2 regions of the Yersinia canariae genome follow, and region 1 is predicted to be linked to the other one. Evidence: predicted binding sites of a transcription regulator. Region 1 holds the regulator's gene; the other holds the start of a gene.

Region 1 (8,195 bases):
ATTCCACCCATTTGCCACTTTTGACACGGCAGCTCTCAGTGGGCTAGTTCTGGGGCAAACTGTGTTGGCAAAAGCCTGTCTGACGGCAGGTATTGCGTTTGATAGTAGCCAGGCGCATTCTGCTTTGTACGATACAATGCAAACAGCAAAATTATTCTGTGAGTTAGTCAATCGCTGGAAAAAGTTGGGCGGCTGGCCAGTCCCGGCGGGTGAGTCAGAGTAATATGGTGCCAGAATAAATAGAGATTTCATGATAAAAAAGGTGGCCTGAAAGCCACCTTTTGTTTGTTGTGCTGACCAATCAGCACATTACTCTGCTGCGGGTTTTTCTTCTTCCGCACGGTATTTATCGGCTGTTTCTTTCAGCAGCTGTTGCAACTCACCACGCTGATACATTTCCATCAGGATGTCGCAACCGCCGACCAACTCACCATCAACCCATAGCTGAGGGAATGTTGGCCAATTAGCATATTTTGGCAGCTCAGCACGAATATCTGGGTTTTGCAGAATATCAACATAAGCAAAGCGTTCACCACAAGCTGATAGCGCCTGCACAGCCTGAGCAGAGAAACCACAGTTTGGCAGCTTAGGTGAGCCCTTCATGTAAAGCAGGATTGGGTTTTCTGCTATCTGGCGCTGAATTTTATCAATCGTCGTCATTTCTTGCTTCCTCAAGCCATTTTGTGGCTACAATACTTAGAACCTATCCATTAGGGCTATTTTATTATTGCGTCCGGCCTATTGTAGCGACTGTCACGGCTAGAATAAAACGCCATCTTTTGCAGGGGCTTTATGCTGCCAGTGAATAGTTATAGTGCCAGCTACAAATATGTGCATTTAGAATAACATTTTTGATCCCCTCACTTCATTATTATCTTCATTGTGAGATACCAAAAATACCGGCGGGTTAACCCGTTGACGTATGGTTGATTTAAGGCCAGAGGCCGTGTGAAAAATCGACAATTGCGACGCCATTAACGTTTTCTCACAATATCGACTAGAATCCTGTATCTCTGTGCTTTTTTATATCGTGAGTTTCGGCAATACTGTAACTCTTCATATTCATTTCAGGGCTAAGGTTGGTAGCGTTATTATGCGTTTAATACTTACGCTGTTTGTGCTGCTGTTTACCCAGCTATTTCTAAACCTCGCGCATGCGTCGCCGCAGGCTCACGTCTCGGCTGAGCAAAAAAAAGGTCAAATCAGTCAGGCCAGCCCTGATGATCGTAAAAAACGTAAAGCTGATAAAAACATCAAAAAAACTAAAGTTGATAACAATAAAACCGCCAGTAAAAACAGCGCAAATAAAACAACGACCAACAGCGATAAGAAAAAAACAGCCGCCACAGCCAGCAAAACCATTAAGAAGAAAGCGCAAGAAGTTAGTAAACCCGCCAATAAGAAATTAAATAACAATAAAACGGTGGCGAATAAAACATCTCCTATTAAAACGGCGGCTAATAAAAAAGCCGCCGTGAGCAAAACAGAAAAAGTCGCTTATGGCCGTCACCGAAATAAGGCCCAAGGTAAAGCTGATACCGAATTAGCGGCAAATAATAAAATAAAGCTCACTCCTGCACATAAAAAACGCTACCAGCACGCCAAACAGACCGCAATGAGTAAACTGATGAAGCAAGTCGGCAAACCTTATCGTTGGGGCGGCACCTCGCCTAATACAGGTTTTGACTGCAGCGGGCTTATTTATTATGCCTATAAAGATGTCATCAGAATAAAAATGCCACGTACAGCGAATGAAATGTATCATTTACGTGATGCCGCTCCGGTAAAACGGGCTGAATTAGAAAGTGGTGATTTAGTATTCTTCAATATAGCCAACCGCGGTGTTGCTGATCATGTCGGGGTTTATTTAGGCAATGGTAAATTTATTCAGTCCCCACGAACCGGGGAAGAAATTCGCATCAGTATGCTCAATAATGACTATTGGCAAGATCATTATGTCGGCGCTCGTCGCGTCGTGACACCAAAAACCATCCGCTAATCTCGCAATCCGCACCCAGTGGCCTATTGGGTGCGCGGCCCTTCAATGACATTATTTCAGTGTCTAACCTTCAGCCATTCCCCATCAAACTGTATGGTTATATCTGTCATTCCTGTAGAAAGTTGTTAAGATTAATACCCACAACAAAAATACAACAATTACGATTTTAACCGCCCCTCACCCTTCTTAGCGATTGCTAATGATCGGATTTGAGGAGCAAACACCCTGAGCAACCCCGAAAGGAGAGAGCTATGTCTTTTGAATTACCGGCATTACCTTATGCACAAAATGCACTGGAACCGCACATTTCTGCTGAAACGCTGGAATACCATTACGGCAAGCACCACAACACCTATGTGGTCAACCTCAATAATCTGATTAAAGATACCGAGTTTGCCGGTAAAAGCCTGGAAGAGATTGTCAAAACCTCCAGCGGCGGCATCTTTAATAATGCAGCTCAAGTCTGGAATCACACCTTTTATTGGCACTGTTTGTCACCTAATGGTGGTGGCGAGCCAACAGGCAAAGTCGCCGAGGCCATTAATAAATCCTTCGGTTCTTTCGCTGAATTTAAAGCGCAATTTACTGATGCAGCAGTGAAAAACTTTGGTGCGGGCTGGACGTGGCTGGTCAAAAAAGCGGATGGCACTCTGGCTATTGTCAGTACATCCAATGCCGCCACACCGCTGACGACCCAAGATAAGCCGCTGTTGACTGTAGATGTATGGGAACACGCTTACTATATTGATTACCGTAATGCGCGACCAAAATATCTGGAGAACTTCTGGGCGCTGGTGAATTGGTCTTTCGTTGAGAAAAATTTAGCCTAATTCAGCAAAAGAAATAGTCAATCGTGTTGACGTGATACCCAATAGATTTCAAGTTGCAGATAGGTGGTTATAAAATAAGCCCAAGGAATTGAAATAACACAATGAGTTGGGTGAGTGAGGCGACCAGCAACCCTGTATTTTGAAAGATGGCGGGTATTTCTCTAGACATAATTAAGGGCGGATTAACCGCCCTACTTATCACTTCACACCGGCAAGCGGTTTAATTAATTCATGACCGCCACGAAGCTAAAAGCAATAATCATTGCCAGCGCACCAACAGTCGTAATCAGCGACATTTTCAGATTGGTATCCATAACAACTCCTCAGCCGGTTAATTTTTATACTCATCATACTTTCAGTAGCAATGGTGTTGGCTACGCGCAATCATCCGAATCATTTACGACAGTAAACTCACCGAGATTCATCCGCTTGCCACCTTCCTGCTACCCGCATTATTGAGAGTATAGTAGGGTAAAGGCACATAATTAGTGCGTTAAATTATTTTCCCACAGTTAAGAAAAAAAATCTTGTGCTCATTACGCACTTTATAACATTGATTACCTCTTCCACTTTTCCTCCAGATCAGCCAAAATTCGCAGTTCATAACTGTATGCCGACTAATAACGTCCAATAAATACTCTCAGACGACCATCTGACTTCGCTCTCCAGCCCACTATTGTGTTTCTGTCTGAGCGGTGTTCGAGTCATGCAGGCAAACGATTAACATAATACTGACCTGTTGTAACAGGTGAGCTTAGGAGTCATTCTTTTTATGGCAACGATTAAAGATGTGGCCAAACACGCGGGTGTGTCTACCACCACCGTTTCGCACGTTATCAATAAAACTCGTTTCGTCGCCGAAAATACTAAGGCCGCAGTGTGGGCGGCCATTAAAGAGCTGCATTATTCGCCCAGTGCTGTGGCCCGTAGCTTGAAAGTGAATCACACGAAATCAATTGGCTTGTTGGCAACATCCAGTGAAGCGCCCTATTTCGCTGAGGTGATCGAAGCAGTTGAAAATAGCTGTTATAGCAAAGGTTACACCCTGATTTTATGTAATTCACATAATAATCTGGATAAACAAAAAGCCTATCTGGCCATGCTGGCGCAAAAACGTGTCGATGGATTATTGGTGATGTGTTCTGAATATCCTGAGCAATTACTGGGAATGTTAGAAGATTATCGCAATATCCCCATGGTTGTGATGGACTGGGGTACTGCTCGCGGTGATTTTACCGACTCGATTATTGATAATGCTTTTGAAGGCGGCTATTTAGCCGGCCGTTATCTTATTGAGCGCGGTCATCGAGATATTGGCGCTATTCCTGGCCAATTATCCCGTAATACTGGCGGTGGTCGCCATCAGGGCTTCCTGAAAGCACTAGAGGAAGCCAATATCGAATTACGTGATGAGTGGGTGGTTCAGGGCGATTTTGAACCCGAATCCGGTTATAAGGCCATGCACCAAATTCTGACACAAAAACATCGCCCGACCGCGGTGTTCTGTGGCGGCGATATTATGGCCATGGGCGCAATATGTGCTGCGGATGAGTTGGGCCTGCGGGTGCCACAAGATATTTCGGTGATTGGCTATGACAATGTCCGTAATGCCCGGTATTTCTCACCTGCGCTGACCACAATTCATCAGCCAAAAGAGAGATTGGGCGAAACCGCTTTTGCCATGTTGCTCGACCGTATTATCAGTAAACGCGAAGACCCGCAAACAATTGAAGTGCATCCTAAGTTGGTTGAGCGCCGGTCTGTTGCTGATGGCCCATTCCGCGATTATCGCCGTTAATCTTGCCTATGCCGGTAGCGCCGCATGCTACCGGCAGCTAATCCTGCTGCCCGCCGCCCTACGTGACATCATTATCATCTTTTAACCACTCATTATTTAGCGTGACACTGTCACCCAAATACGCCAGCATCCATGCTAAGGCCGGTGAGTGATTATTCTGATCCCACGTCAAGCAACACGGGCTGTCAGGCAGGGGTTCTGTCAGTGTTAATACCGCCAATTTCCCTTGTTGAATCAATGGAGATACCATATGCGCAGGAACCATTCCGATACATAACCCTTCACACAAACAGTCGATTCCCGTCGCCCAATCCGGTGCGACCAATCGCTGTTGGTTATCTAATGTCCAAGTATCTCGTTTCGGCAAATTTCGCGCCGTATCTTCCAGGCACAATGAGGGATAAGGCCGCAGCTGGTCATCATTAAGCGGCCCGGTTAAATGGGCTAAGGGGTGATTAACACTCACCACACAAAGCCAGGTCAAGAAACCCATGTCGCGAAAGACAAACCGCCCACCAACAGGAATAGCGCGAGTTGCACCAATCGCCATATCAGCCTGCCCATCCACCAGCGCATCCCAGACACCATTAAACACCTCATAACGCACTCGCAGTTCGATATCGGGGAAATGGCGATAAAAATCCTGCACTAAACGACGGCTACGTTGTGGTTTGACGATTTTATCGACCACGATATTTAATTGCCCGCGCCAACCATTCGCGACTTGCTGACACTGGCGGCGTGTGCTATTCATTTTTTTGATAACATCTCGGGCTTCCTTGATAAAAACCCGGCCCGCTTCAGTCAATTCTACGTCCCGATGACGCCGCGTAAATAAGGGCACAGCCAACCATTCCTCTAATTGGCGCACGGTATAACTGACCGCAGACGGCACTCGGTGCAATTCTTGTGCGGCTGCGCTGAAACTTCCTGTACGCGCAACTGCATCCACCACATCCAATGAATATTCTGACCACATGATTTTTCGCCTCACGCACACGAAATAATTGATATCAATTTTTTTGATAGCATGTCGCAAATATTACCGTTTCACAACAGAATATCTCGCCGGATAGAATGCCCCCCGCCATTAATTTCAATGACAAAATTTTTGCCTGCAAAATTATAATTTAGCCAAAGTCATTGAGGCAGCAGATAGATAGCAAGCTTATTAAATAAAATTAACTGATATAAATCAGTTGATTGCATGCCAATCAGTGACGCGCAGATTGGCGCACGGCTTGCCGCGATCTCGTGGAGCTAAGGCTCGAGGGCGAGCCGAATAACGAGCAGAGCTATCCCCTGCGGTTTCAAGGACATAGGATATAAAGAGAAATAAAGAATGAAAACGTCTTCAAGTTTCATGTTCTATCTCGCCGGTTTGAGCATGTTGGGCTACCTGGCGACCGATATGTATTTGCCCGCCTTTGGCGCCATGCAGCAAGAACTGCAAACCTCCGCCGGTTTTATCAGTGCCAGTCTCAGCATTTTTCTCGCCGGTTTCGCTATCGCCCAGCTCGTCTGGGGGCCAGTTTCTGATAAATTAGGCCGTAAACCCGTGTTGTTAGCAGGGTTGAGTTTATTTGCCATTGGCTGTCTGGGGATTTTATGGGTTGAAACGGCAACACAATTACTGGTTCTGCGTTTTATTCAAGCAATTGGTGTCTGTTCTGCCGCCGTGAGCTGGCAAGCATTGGTCGTAGATCGCTATCGTGACGGCAAGGCCAACCGGGTGTTTGCGACCATTATGCCATTAGTGGCGCTATCCCCGGCGCTGGCCCCATTACTGGGCGCGTGGTTATTAAACCACTTCAGTTGGCGGTCAATTTTTGTAGTTTTATTGATAACCACATTGCTATTGCTTATCCCGACTGCATTGCTTAAAGAGCGGAAAAAGACCGCGTCAGACAGCGCAACTAACAGCAAAACTGCCCTTAGTTTCTGGCAGTTGCTCAAATTCCCGACTTTCAGCGGCAACGTGATGATGTTTGCTGCATGCAGCGCAGGATTTTTCGCCTGGCTAACCGGATCTCCGTTTATTTTAGGTGATATGGGATATAGCCCGAATGTCATTGGCTTGAGTTATGTTCCACAGACATTAGCTTTCCTGTTGGGGGGATTTAGTTGCCGCGCAGCACTGAGCCGAATGAAAGGCAACACCCTGCTACCGTGGTTGTTAGCCGGTTATGCTCTCAGCATGATTGCGCTCTATCTGATCGCAACGTTGACCACGCCTACACTGATTACCTTACTTATTCCATTCTGCTTAATGGCGCTGGTGAATGGTGCCTGCTACCCTATTATCGTAGCAAATGCATTAATGCCCTTTCCGGCCAATACGGGCAAAGCGGCCGCCTTGCAAAATACGCTGCAACTGGGCTTGTGTTTTATTGCCAGCATGTTGGTTTCGGCCTATATCAGCCAGCCCTTACTGGCTACCGTCACCGTGATGCTATCGACGGTCGTTTTGGCTGCATTGGGTTATGGCATCCATTGCTACGCGTTAAAGAAAGAAAAAAGCCATACTAACAGTGCTGACTATAATTGCGCGGAGTCATAATTCTCAATAGAAATAGTCACTAAGGAACATCGAGGCCGGGGGCGATTTATTATTGAGAAAGCATCCCGGCAAGCCTATACTCGATAAAACCGATTAGAATATCATTAAAAAAAAGCATTATCTTAAGCACTTTCTGAGCGCGTGGATTGCGTCACATTTACTCTTATGGATGAGTCACCCTAAATTAGGGTTTCTTCTTAATCTTCCTCTTTTACTCAAAGTCATTGAGGTTGCAGCCAGGCAGTAAGCGAATAACAAGTGGGTTACAAACCCTTTTGAACGGCGCTTGAATTGGCTCTTTGGGTGGGCCTCTGGTGAGGTTCATCAATCCGATAGCTTGCATAAGCAAGTGATTCGGATGGTGAGAGCCGCAAATACCGCTGCAACTTCAAGTACAAAGGGTATATCCGTAATGGATACCAGACACCAACTTTATTGGTATGTATTCGCGTGTAAAAGTGAATTGCGCGGGTCATAAGTCAGAAGAAAGTGATGGAGAAGCTATGAGTTCATCCTGTATAGAAGACCAGAGTATTCAAGAAAATCCGTGGTTCCGCATTGTTCAAGAAATGCTGAGCCGGGCTGATATTGAAATCAATGGCTCACGCCCCTTCGACATTAAAGTTAATAACCCAGACTTCTTTAAGCGGGTATTACAAGAAGGATCTTTGGCATTAGGTGAAAGTTATATGGATGGCTGGTGGGAATGTGACCGGCTGGATATTTTCTTCCAGCGGGTTCTCAGAGCTGGCTTAGAAAATCAACTTCCACACCATTTCAAAGATGTTTTACGGATTGCTGCCGCCCGTATTATCAATTTGCAGTCAAAGAAAAGAGCCTGGATTGTCGGTAAAGAACATTACGACCTGGGTAATGATCTGTTCAGCCTCATGCTCGACCCGAATATGCAATATTCTTGCGCTTATTGGAAAGATGCGACGACACTTGAGCAAGCTCAGGAAAACAAATTGCAGATGATCGGTGAGAAGCTGCAATTAGCGCCGGGCA
Region 2 (8,195 bases), 880 kb from region 1:
CTCTGGCTGTGGTAAATCAACTTTATTACGCTGCTTTAACCGAATGAATGATTTGCTGGATAATTGCCGTCTTGAGGGGCAGATCCGTCTTGGTAATGAAGTGATTACCGAGAAAAGCACCGATGTTGCTGCATTGCGTCGGCGGGTTGGCATGGTCTTCCAGCGGCCAAATCCCTTCCCAAAATCTATTTATGAGAATGTGGTCTATGGCCTGCGTTTACAGGGGATCCGTGACCGACGCGTTCTCGATGATGCCGTTGAGCGCTCATTACGGGCTGCTGCCTTGTGGCATGAAGTCAAAGACCGGTTGCGCGAAAACGCCTTCCGCCTTTCCAGTGGTCAGCAACAGCGCTTAGTGATAGCCAGAGCCATTGCGATTGAGCCGGAAGTGCTATTGTTGGATGAGCCGACATCGGCATTGGACCCTATCTCGACTTTGACTATTGAAGAGCTTATTACTGAATTAAAACAGCAATATACTGTGGTGTTGGTTACCCATAACATGCAGCAGGCAGCAAGGGTTTCAGATTATACTGCTTTTATCCATCAGGGGGCGCTGGTGGAATATAACGATACCGACGCGCTGTTTACTTCGCCACATCAGCGGCGTACGGAAGACTATATTACCGGGCGCTACGGTTGATTCTGAGGAATTGGCACTGAAGCGACTGGGATTGCTTCAGCGCCAATGAATGACCAGGCTATCGGCTAAGTACTCTTTATCGATGGTGTTTTATATTTGGCCAAATATTGTGGCTGGAAAATACACATGCGAATGGCAGTGCGATACTCGCCATTGATAAAGAACTCTTGTTTCAACTCACCTTCCAATTCAAAGCCTAATTTGCTGTAGATATGAATAGCTTTCTCATTTTCTTTATCCACAATCAAATACAGTTTATACAAGTTCAGTACGGAAAAACCGTATTCCATTGCTAATCTTGCAGCTGAACCGGCATAACCTTTACCTTGATGGGCTGGGTCGATAATAATCTGAAACTCAGCACGGCGGTGAATATGGTTAATTTCAACCAGCTCGACCAGACCCACTTTTGTGCCCTGGCTTTCAATAATAAAGCGTCGCTCGCTCTGATCATGAATATGCTTATCGTACAAATCAGACAGCTCGACAAAAGCCTCGTAAGGCTCTTCAAACCAATAGCGCATAACGCTGGCATTGTTATCTAACTGATGAACAAACGGCAGATCATCCCGTTCCAGTGGACGTAACCGGACGCTGCTAGTGGTAGACATGCTTACTCCTCGTATGACGGCAGCGGTTGCTGCCATAGAAATTATACTATTAGCACAAGGTGTAAGCACAGGGGAATTAAAAAAGGCGCTTACCCAAAAAATGGCAGCGCCTTTAATCAGTCAGCTATTAACTACGGGTTTTATTCTGCCGCATAACCTTGAGCGGGTAAGCGCTTACCATCCAACCAGGCAGCATTATCCTGCATAGACAGGCGGCCATCGGTAAACCAACCGACCACTAGCGGATAAATATTGTGCTCCTGAGTTTGGACTCTCTCGATCACATCTTCTTCAGTATCATCACTGAAAATCGGGACTTTGGCTTGCAGAATAACGGGGCCACCATCCAGTTCATCAGTGACAAAATGCACTGAAGTACCGTGTTCCTGATCACCGTTTTCCAGTGCCTGGCGATGGGTGTGCAGGCCCGGGTATTTTGGCAGTAATGAGGGATGAATATTCAACATTCGGCCAGCATAATGCTGAACAAACTCAGGGCTGAGAATACGCATATAACCCGCAAGCACCAGTAAATCAGGCTGATATTCATCAATGGCTTGCGCTAATGCCAAGTCGAAACTGGCACGATCAGCATAGGATTTGGCATCTATTGCATGGTGTGCAATGCCCGCCAATTCAGCACGTTCTAACCCATAAGCTTGCGGATTATTACTAAAAACAGCACTAATCTCGCCTGAAATACGCCCCTGCTGTTGGGCGTCTATCAGTGCTTGTAAATTACTGCCTTGGCCCGAGAGCAAAACCACTATCTTTTTCATAATACCCTTCGTACTTGAAGCTGCAGGATGAGTCAGCAATATTATGGGTTGATAATAACTTGCTCTGCACCATCAGTTGCGGCAGCGATCACCCCGATTTTCCATGCTTTTTCACCGGATGCTGTTAGTAGCTCAACGGCTTTATCGGCGAGTTCTGCCGGAAGCGCAACAACCATGCCAACCCCACAGTTAAATGTACGGTACATTTCGTGGCGGCTGACATTACCGGCTTGCTGCAACCAGCTAAATACCGCAGGCCACTGCCAGCTAGCTTCATCGATAACCGCCTGAGTCCCTTGTGGCAAAACGCGTGGGATATTTTCCCAGAAGCCGCCGCCGGTCAGGTGAGCAATAGCATGAATATCAAGTTGTTCAATCAGGCTAAGGATGGATTTTACATAGATTTTGGTTGGTTCCAGCAAGTGGTCAGCCAGAGATTTACCGTCTAATTGAGTCTGTTCTGGATTTGTGTTGCTGACTTCCAGAATTTTACGTACCAGCGAATAGCCATTCGAATGCGGGCCGCTGGCACCTAAGGCCACCAGAGCATCACCCGGAGCGACCTTGCTGCCGTCAATAATTTCAGATTTTTCGACCACACCAACACAGAAGCCAGCAACGTCATAATCTTCACCGTGGTACATCCCCGGCATTTCGGCGGTTTCGCCACCAACCAGTGCACAACCTGATTGTTTACACCCTTCAGCGATGCCGGTAATCACACTGGCGGCAGTATCTACATCCAGTTTGCCGGTGGCAAAATAGTCAAGGAAGAACAAAGGCTCGGCACCTTGAACAACCAGGTCGTTGACACACATAGCGACTAAATCGATACCGATAGTATCGTGGCGTTTCAGGTCCATCGCCAGGCGTAGCTTGGTGCCAACGCCATCAGTGCCTGAAACAAGAATAGGTTCACGGTATTTTTGTGGCAAAGCGCACAGGGCACCGAACCCGCCCAATCCACCCATCACTTCTGGGCGACGGGTTTGTTTAACCACACCTTTTATGCGATCAACAAGGTCATTGCCGGCATCAATATCTACACCTGCGTCTTTATAGCTGAGAGAGGTTTTGTTGGTCACTGCGAGGTCCCCACGGCGGTTGGCGGTTTAAGCATAGGAAGAAAACGCGACAATTCTAACAGCGCAGGCAAACGTTTGCGAGTAGCTTGTGATATCACGCCGATTTTTAGCTTTCTTGACTTAATAATGATTTTCTATTGATCTGAATCAGGCTATTCATTATGGCGTTCAAAAAAAAAGGCGGTATAATCTCGCGATTTTTTTGGCCGCCAGTCGCCTAACCAGGAGAAAAATAATGAAGATCGTTGAGGTGAAGCACCCGCTAGTAAAACATAAACTTGGTTTGATGCGTGAGAATGATATCAGTACAAAGCGTTTTCGCGAGTTAGCGTCTGAAGTGGGGAGTTTGCTGACTTACGTGGCAACCGCCGATCTGGAAACTGAGAAAGTCACCATCGAGGGTTGGAACGGGCCGGTTGAGATTGAACAGATTAAAGGTAAGAAAATTACGGTAGTGCCTATTCTGCGTGCTGGTTTGGGCATGATGGAAGGGGTTTTGGAAAATGTTCCTAGCGCTCGCATCAGTGTGGTCGGTGTCTATCGCGACGAAGAGACGCTAAAACCAGTACCTTACTTCCAGAAGCTGGTGTCAAATATCGATGAGCGCATGGCGCTGGTGGTTGACCCGATGCTGGCAACCGGTGGTTCGATGATTGCGACCATTGATTTGCTTAAGAATGCAGGCTGTAAGAGTATCAAAGTATTGGTGTTGGTCGCCGCACCAGAAGGGATTAAAGCATTGGAGGCTGCTCACCCAGATGTCGAGCTGTACACGGCTTCCATCGATCAAGGGCTGAACGAACACGGTTACATCATCCCTGGGTTAGGTGATGCTGGTGATAAGATTTTCGGAACAAAATAAAGATGATAGCCGACTCGATAGTCGGCTTTTTTTTGAATAAGTTTTAGCATAAACATTTTTAAACACACCATTGAGAGGATAGAGAAAATGAGCCGTCGCACCATTGGCGTCAGCGAGCGTCCACCGCTGCTCCAGACGATCCCCCTGAGTTTCCAACATTTATTCGCAATGTTTGGTGCCACAGTTTTAGTTCCTATTCTGTTTAAAATTAACCCGGCCACAGTGCTGTTGTTTAATGGTATCGGAACCTTGCTTTACTTATTCATTTGTAAAGGAAAGATCCCAGCTTACCTAGGGTCCAGCTTCGCCTTTATTTCGCCGGTATTACTGCTGTTGCCATTGGGGTACGAAGTCGCGCTGGGCGGTTTTATCATGTGCGGCGTGCTGTTTTGTCTGGTCGCATTGATTGTAAAAAAAGCCGGTACTGGCTGGCTAAATGTCCTCTTCCCACCGGCGGCGATGGGGGCGATTGTTGCCGTTATCGGCCTTGAACTGGCGGGTGTTGCTGCGGGTATGGCGGGGTTATTACCTGCGCAAGGAGTGACGGTCGATTCAACCACAATCATTATTTCAATGGTGACGTTAGGTGTGACCATTCTGGGATCAGTGCTGTTCCGCGGCTTTTTTGCCATTATCCCGATTCTAATTGGTGTGCTGGCCGGTTATGCCCTGTCATTCGTGATGGGTGTGGTTGATTTAACGCCAATCCGTGATGCTCACTGGTTTGCTTTACCGACGTTTTATACTCCGCGCTTTGAGTGGTTTGCCATTTTGACCATTTTACCTGCGGCGCTGGTGGTGATTGCCGAGCATATTGGCCACTTGGTGGTAACAGCAAATATTGTGAAAAAGGATTTGATTCGTGACCCTGGCCTGCATCGTTCGATGTTTGCTAATGGTATTTCAACAGTGATTTCCGGCTTCTTCGGCTCAACACCGAATACCACTTACGGTGAAAATATCGGTGTTATGGCGATCACCCGTGTTTACAGCACTTGGGTTATTGGTGGTGCCGCGATTCTGGCGATTATGCTCTCTTGTGTCGGTAAATTGGCCGCGGCAATTCAGGCCGTTCCGGTGCCGGTTATGGGCGGTGTTTCATTGCTGCTGTACGGTGTGATTGCAGCGTCAGGTATCCGCGTGTTGATCGAGTCAAAAGTGGACTACAACAAAGCGCAAAACCTGATTTTAACCTCTGTCATCCTGATTATCGGGGTGAGCGGCGCGAAAGTGAATATTGGTGCAACTGAACTGAAAGGCATGGCGTTGGCTACAGTAGTCGGCATCGGCCTGAGCTTGCTGTTCAAAGTGATCAGTTTGATCCACACTGAAGAAGAGATTATTGAAGCACCGGAAGACGAACCTGCACTTAAGTAAACGTGATCTCTGGCCGTGCCGCACTTGTCGGTTCGGCCAGTTTTTCGTCCTAGATCAGGTTTTTATGCTGTTGTAATTTTTTGTGGTAAGCTTGCCACGTTTTCCCGCCCGTTTTGTTGGTTGAGGTGCTTCTGAATACGCCGGCACAGCTTTCACTGCCACTCTATCTTCCCGATGATGAAACTTTTGCTAGTTTTTATCCGGGGGAGAACCCGTCCCTATTAGCGGCGATCCAGTCTACTGTTCATCAGTCTCATGGCAGTTATATCTACTTCTGGTCACGTGAAGGGGGTGGACGTAGCCATTTATTGCATGCCGCTTGCGCTGAGTTATCGCAAAAAGGTGAGGCCGTGGGTTATGTCCCGCTGGATAAACGCGCATATTTTGTGCCGGAAGTGTTGGATGGTATGGAACAGCTGGCACTGGTTTGTATTGATAATATTGAGTGTATTGCTGGCGATGAACAGTGGGAAATGGCGATATTTAACCTCTATAACCGCATTGTAGAAACCGGCCGCACCCGTTTATTGATAACCGGCGATCGCCCGCCGCGCCAATTAAACCTCGGTTTACCTGATTTAGCTTCTCGGCTTGATTGGGGGCAAATCTATAAATTGCAGCCTTTGTCAGATGATGAAAAATTGCAAGCTCTGCAATTACGCGCCAAATTACGCGGTTTTGAATTACCTGAAGATGTTGGCCGTTTTCTGTTAAAACGACTGGATCGGGAAATGCGCACTCTGTTTACGACACTCGATCAGCTTGATCGCGCCTCTATAACCGCACAACGCAAGCTCACGATTCCTTTCGTGAAAGAGATTCTGGGGTTGTAAACAATAACATTGAACGAATACATGTTATGGCATCCGTTCAATGTTTATCCCTAATCCAATCACTTCAGGGTAAGATTTCAAGCACTTGCTCTGGTGGTCGGCCAATTCTTGCTTTGCCTTGAGCAACCACAATTGGGCGTTCGATCAATTTGGGATTATCACTCATAGCTTGCAGTAATTGCTCTTGTGTCAGAGCCTTATCCGCCAGATTCAGCTCTTTATAGAGATCCTCTTTGGTGCGCATTAATTGTCGGGCGTCACTGAAACCCAACTGTTGCAGCAACTCTTTTAACGTCGCCACCGAGGGTGGGGTGTCTAAATACAATACTACCTGTGGTTTGATATCGTGCTGCTCAATTAACGCGAGGGTTTCCCGGCTTTTGGAGCAACGCGGATTATGATAAATCGTCACGTCTTTCATCATACTTTCCTTAGGACTTCTGATATTTACGGAAACGCTCATTCAATTGGCGTAATTGGTCAATGCGGGCATCATAGCGAGCTTGTTCCAAACTCCCCAGTTTCACTCGCGCACTGGCGTCACTGAGTAAGCCGATAGCTTGAGTCAATTTACCACTCAGTGCCAGGCTTTCTGCGCGCGCGGCCAGTTCTTGATCGCGCAGACCCAGTGCTGCTGCCGCTTGCGCCAGTAAATCCCAGCCGTTAGGGTCATTAGGGTTGCTGAATGTATAGCTGCGCAATATTTTGATAGCCGCAGCCGGTTGGCCGCCCTGAACATAGGCATTGGCCAGATTCAACTGCAATACCGGCTCATCATTTTGTTTAGCGGTTGCCGCTTGTAGGCGGCTAATGGCGCTGGCTGCTTTATTTTGGCCCAAATCGATATCAGTCATCAGGTCAAGGAACCAAATATTGCCCGGCTGTTGTGTTAATAGCGGTTGTAACTGATTGCGGGCTTCATCGTATTTTTTGGCTTGATACAGCAAAATAGCCTGGCCGTATTTGGCGGCCAGCTGTTCGCGCGACGTCCCTTTACTTAAGGTTTCAAGTAGGTCTGGTGTCAGGCTATTTTCCGTCGAACCATACATGCCCAAAATCCGGACTTTGGCGAACAAATAATCTTGCGACGAGGCAATCGGGTGCGGTTTCATCTGATTAGCACGGTTACGCGCATCAGCTAAACGGCTATCGGGTAATGGGTGAGTCAGCAGCATTTCGGGTGGTTTAGATGCATATCGCGACTGATCAGCCAGTTTTTGCAGGAAATTCGGCATGGCTTGCGGGTCAAATCCTGACCTCTGCAATACTTGAATACCAATTCGGTCAGCTTCTTGTTCATTGCCCTGAGTAAAGCTGATGATTCCTTGCTGAGCACCCGCCAATGTGCCGCTCAAGCCCGCCATACCAGCTTGTGGGCTGGCCATCGTCAGCAAAATAGACCCAAGCACCCCAACCCATGTCAGGGGAGCCATTCGTTGCTGTTCTTCCATTGCTCGCGCCAGGTGGCGTTGAGTGACATGAGAGATTTCATGGGCTAATACGGATGCCAGTTCGCTTTCGTTTTCTGTATAGCGAAACAGAGCCGAGTGGAGCACCACATTGCCGCCAAAGAAAGCAAAGGCGTTAATTTGGTCGTTATTCACCAAATAGAAATGAAATGGTGTGCGCACTGAATAAGCATTTGCGACTAAGCGGTTACCCAGCGAATTGATGTATTGTGTCAGTAATGGGTCATAAATCAGTGGGGCACTGGCGCGCATTTGGCGGACATAAAAATCCCCCATGGCTTTTTCCTGATCAATACTTAATGTTGCACCCGCGGAAGTGCCGATATCGGGCAACAGGTCTTGCGTCTGGGTCTCAGCGTTGACAGCTACGGGGCCGGTGAGTAACAAGCTACTGAGCAAGGCGGCTACCACCGTTTTACTTGCCCGACCTGCTTTGTTTAACTGACCTGTTTTATTTAACTGATATGTCATAAACGAGGTTGCCCCTACTGATGTAATGACAATTAGACTCCGAGATGTGTAAGAGTTCTTCTTCC

The links. The regulator PurR, encoded in region 1, represses purine synthesis genes. The targets are predictions, from matches to a motif close to CANGCAAACGTTTGCNTG.
Region 2: a site for PurR is predicted at 3,183-3,200, ahead of purM (phosphoribosylformylglycinamidine cyclo-ligase). Genes of this name have one in related genera too.

Annotation. Positions count from the first base shown of each region.
Region 1 is NZ_CP043727.1:2,185,586-2,193,780, reverse strand. It holds gene rnt (ribonuclease T) at 1-223, shown strand, start outside; gene F0T03_RS10145 (Grx4 family monothiol glutaredoxin) at 310-660, opposite strand; gene F0T03_RS10140 (C40 family peptidase) at 1,094-1,999, shown strand; gene sodB (superoxide dismutase [Fe]) at 2,251-2,829, shown strand; gene cydH (cytochrome bd-I oxidase subunit CydH) at 3,054-3,143, opposite strand; gene purR (HTH-type transcriptional repressor PurR) at 3,602-4,627, shown strand; gene punR (DNA-binding transcriptional activator PunR) at 4,686-5,606, opposite strand; gene punC (purine nucleoside transporter PunC) at 5,970-7,187, shown strand; gene cfa (cyclopropane fatty acyl phospholipid synthase) at 7,691-8,195, shown strand, end outside.
Region 2 is NZ_CP043727.1:1,301,041-1,309,235, forward strand. It holds gene pstB (phosphate ABC transporter ATP-binding protein PstB) at 1-643, shown strand, start outside; gene speG (spermidine N1-acetyltransferase) at 709-1,254, opposite strand; gene purN (phosphoribosylglycinamide formyltransferase) at 1,395-2,033, opposite strand; gene purM (phosphoribosylformylglycinamidine cyclo-ligase) at 2,075-3,118, opposite strand; gene upp (uracil phosphoribosyltransferase) at 3,354-3,980, shown strand; gene uraA (uracil permease) at 4,068-5,357, shown strand; gene hda (DnaA inactivator Hda) at 5,483-6,190, shown strand; gene arsC (arsenate reductase (glutaredoxin)) at 6,255-6,611, opposite strand; gene bepA (beta-barrel assembly-enhancing protease) at 6,622-8,130, opposite strand.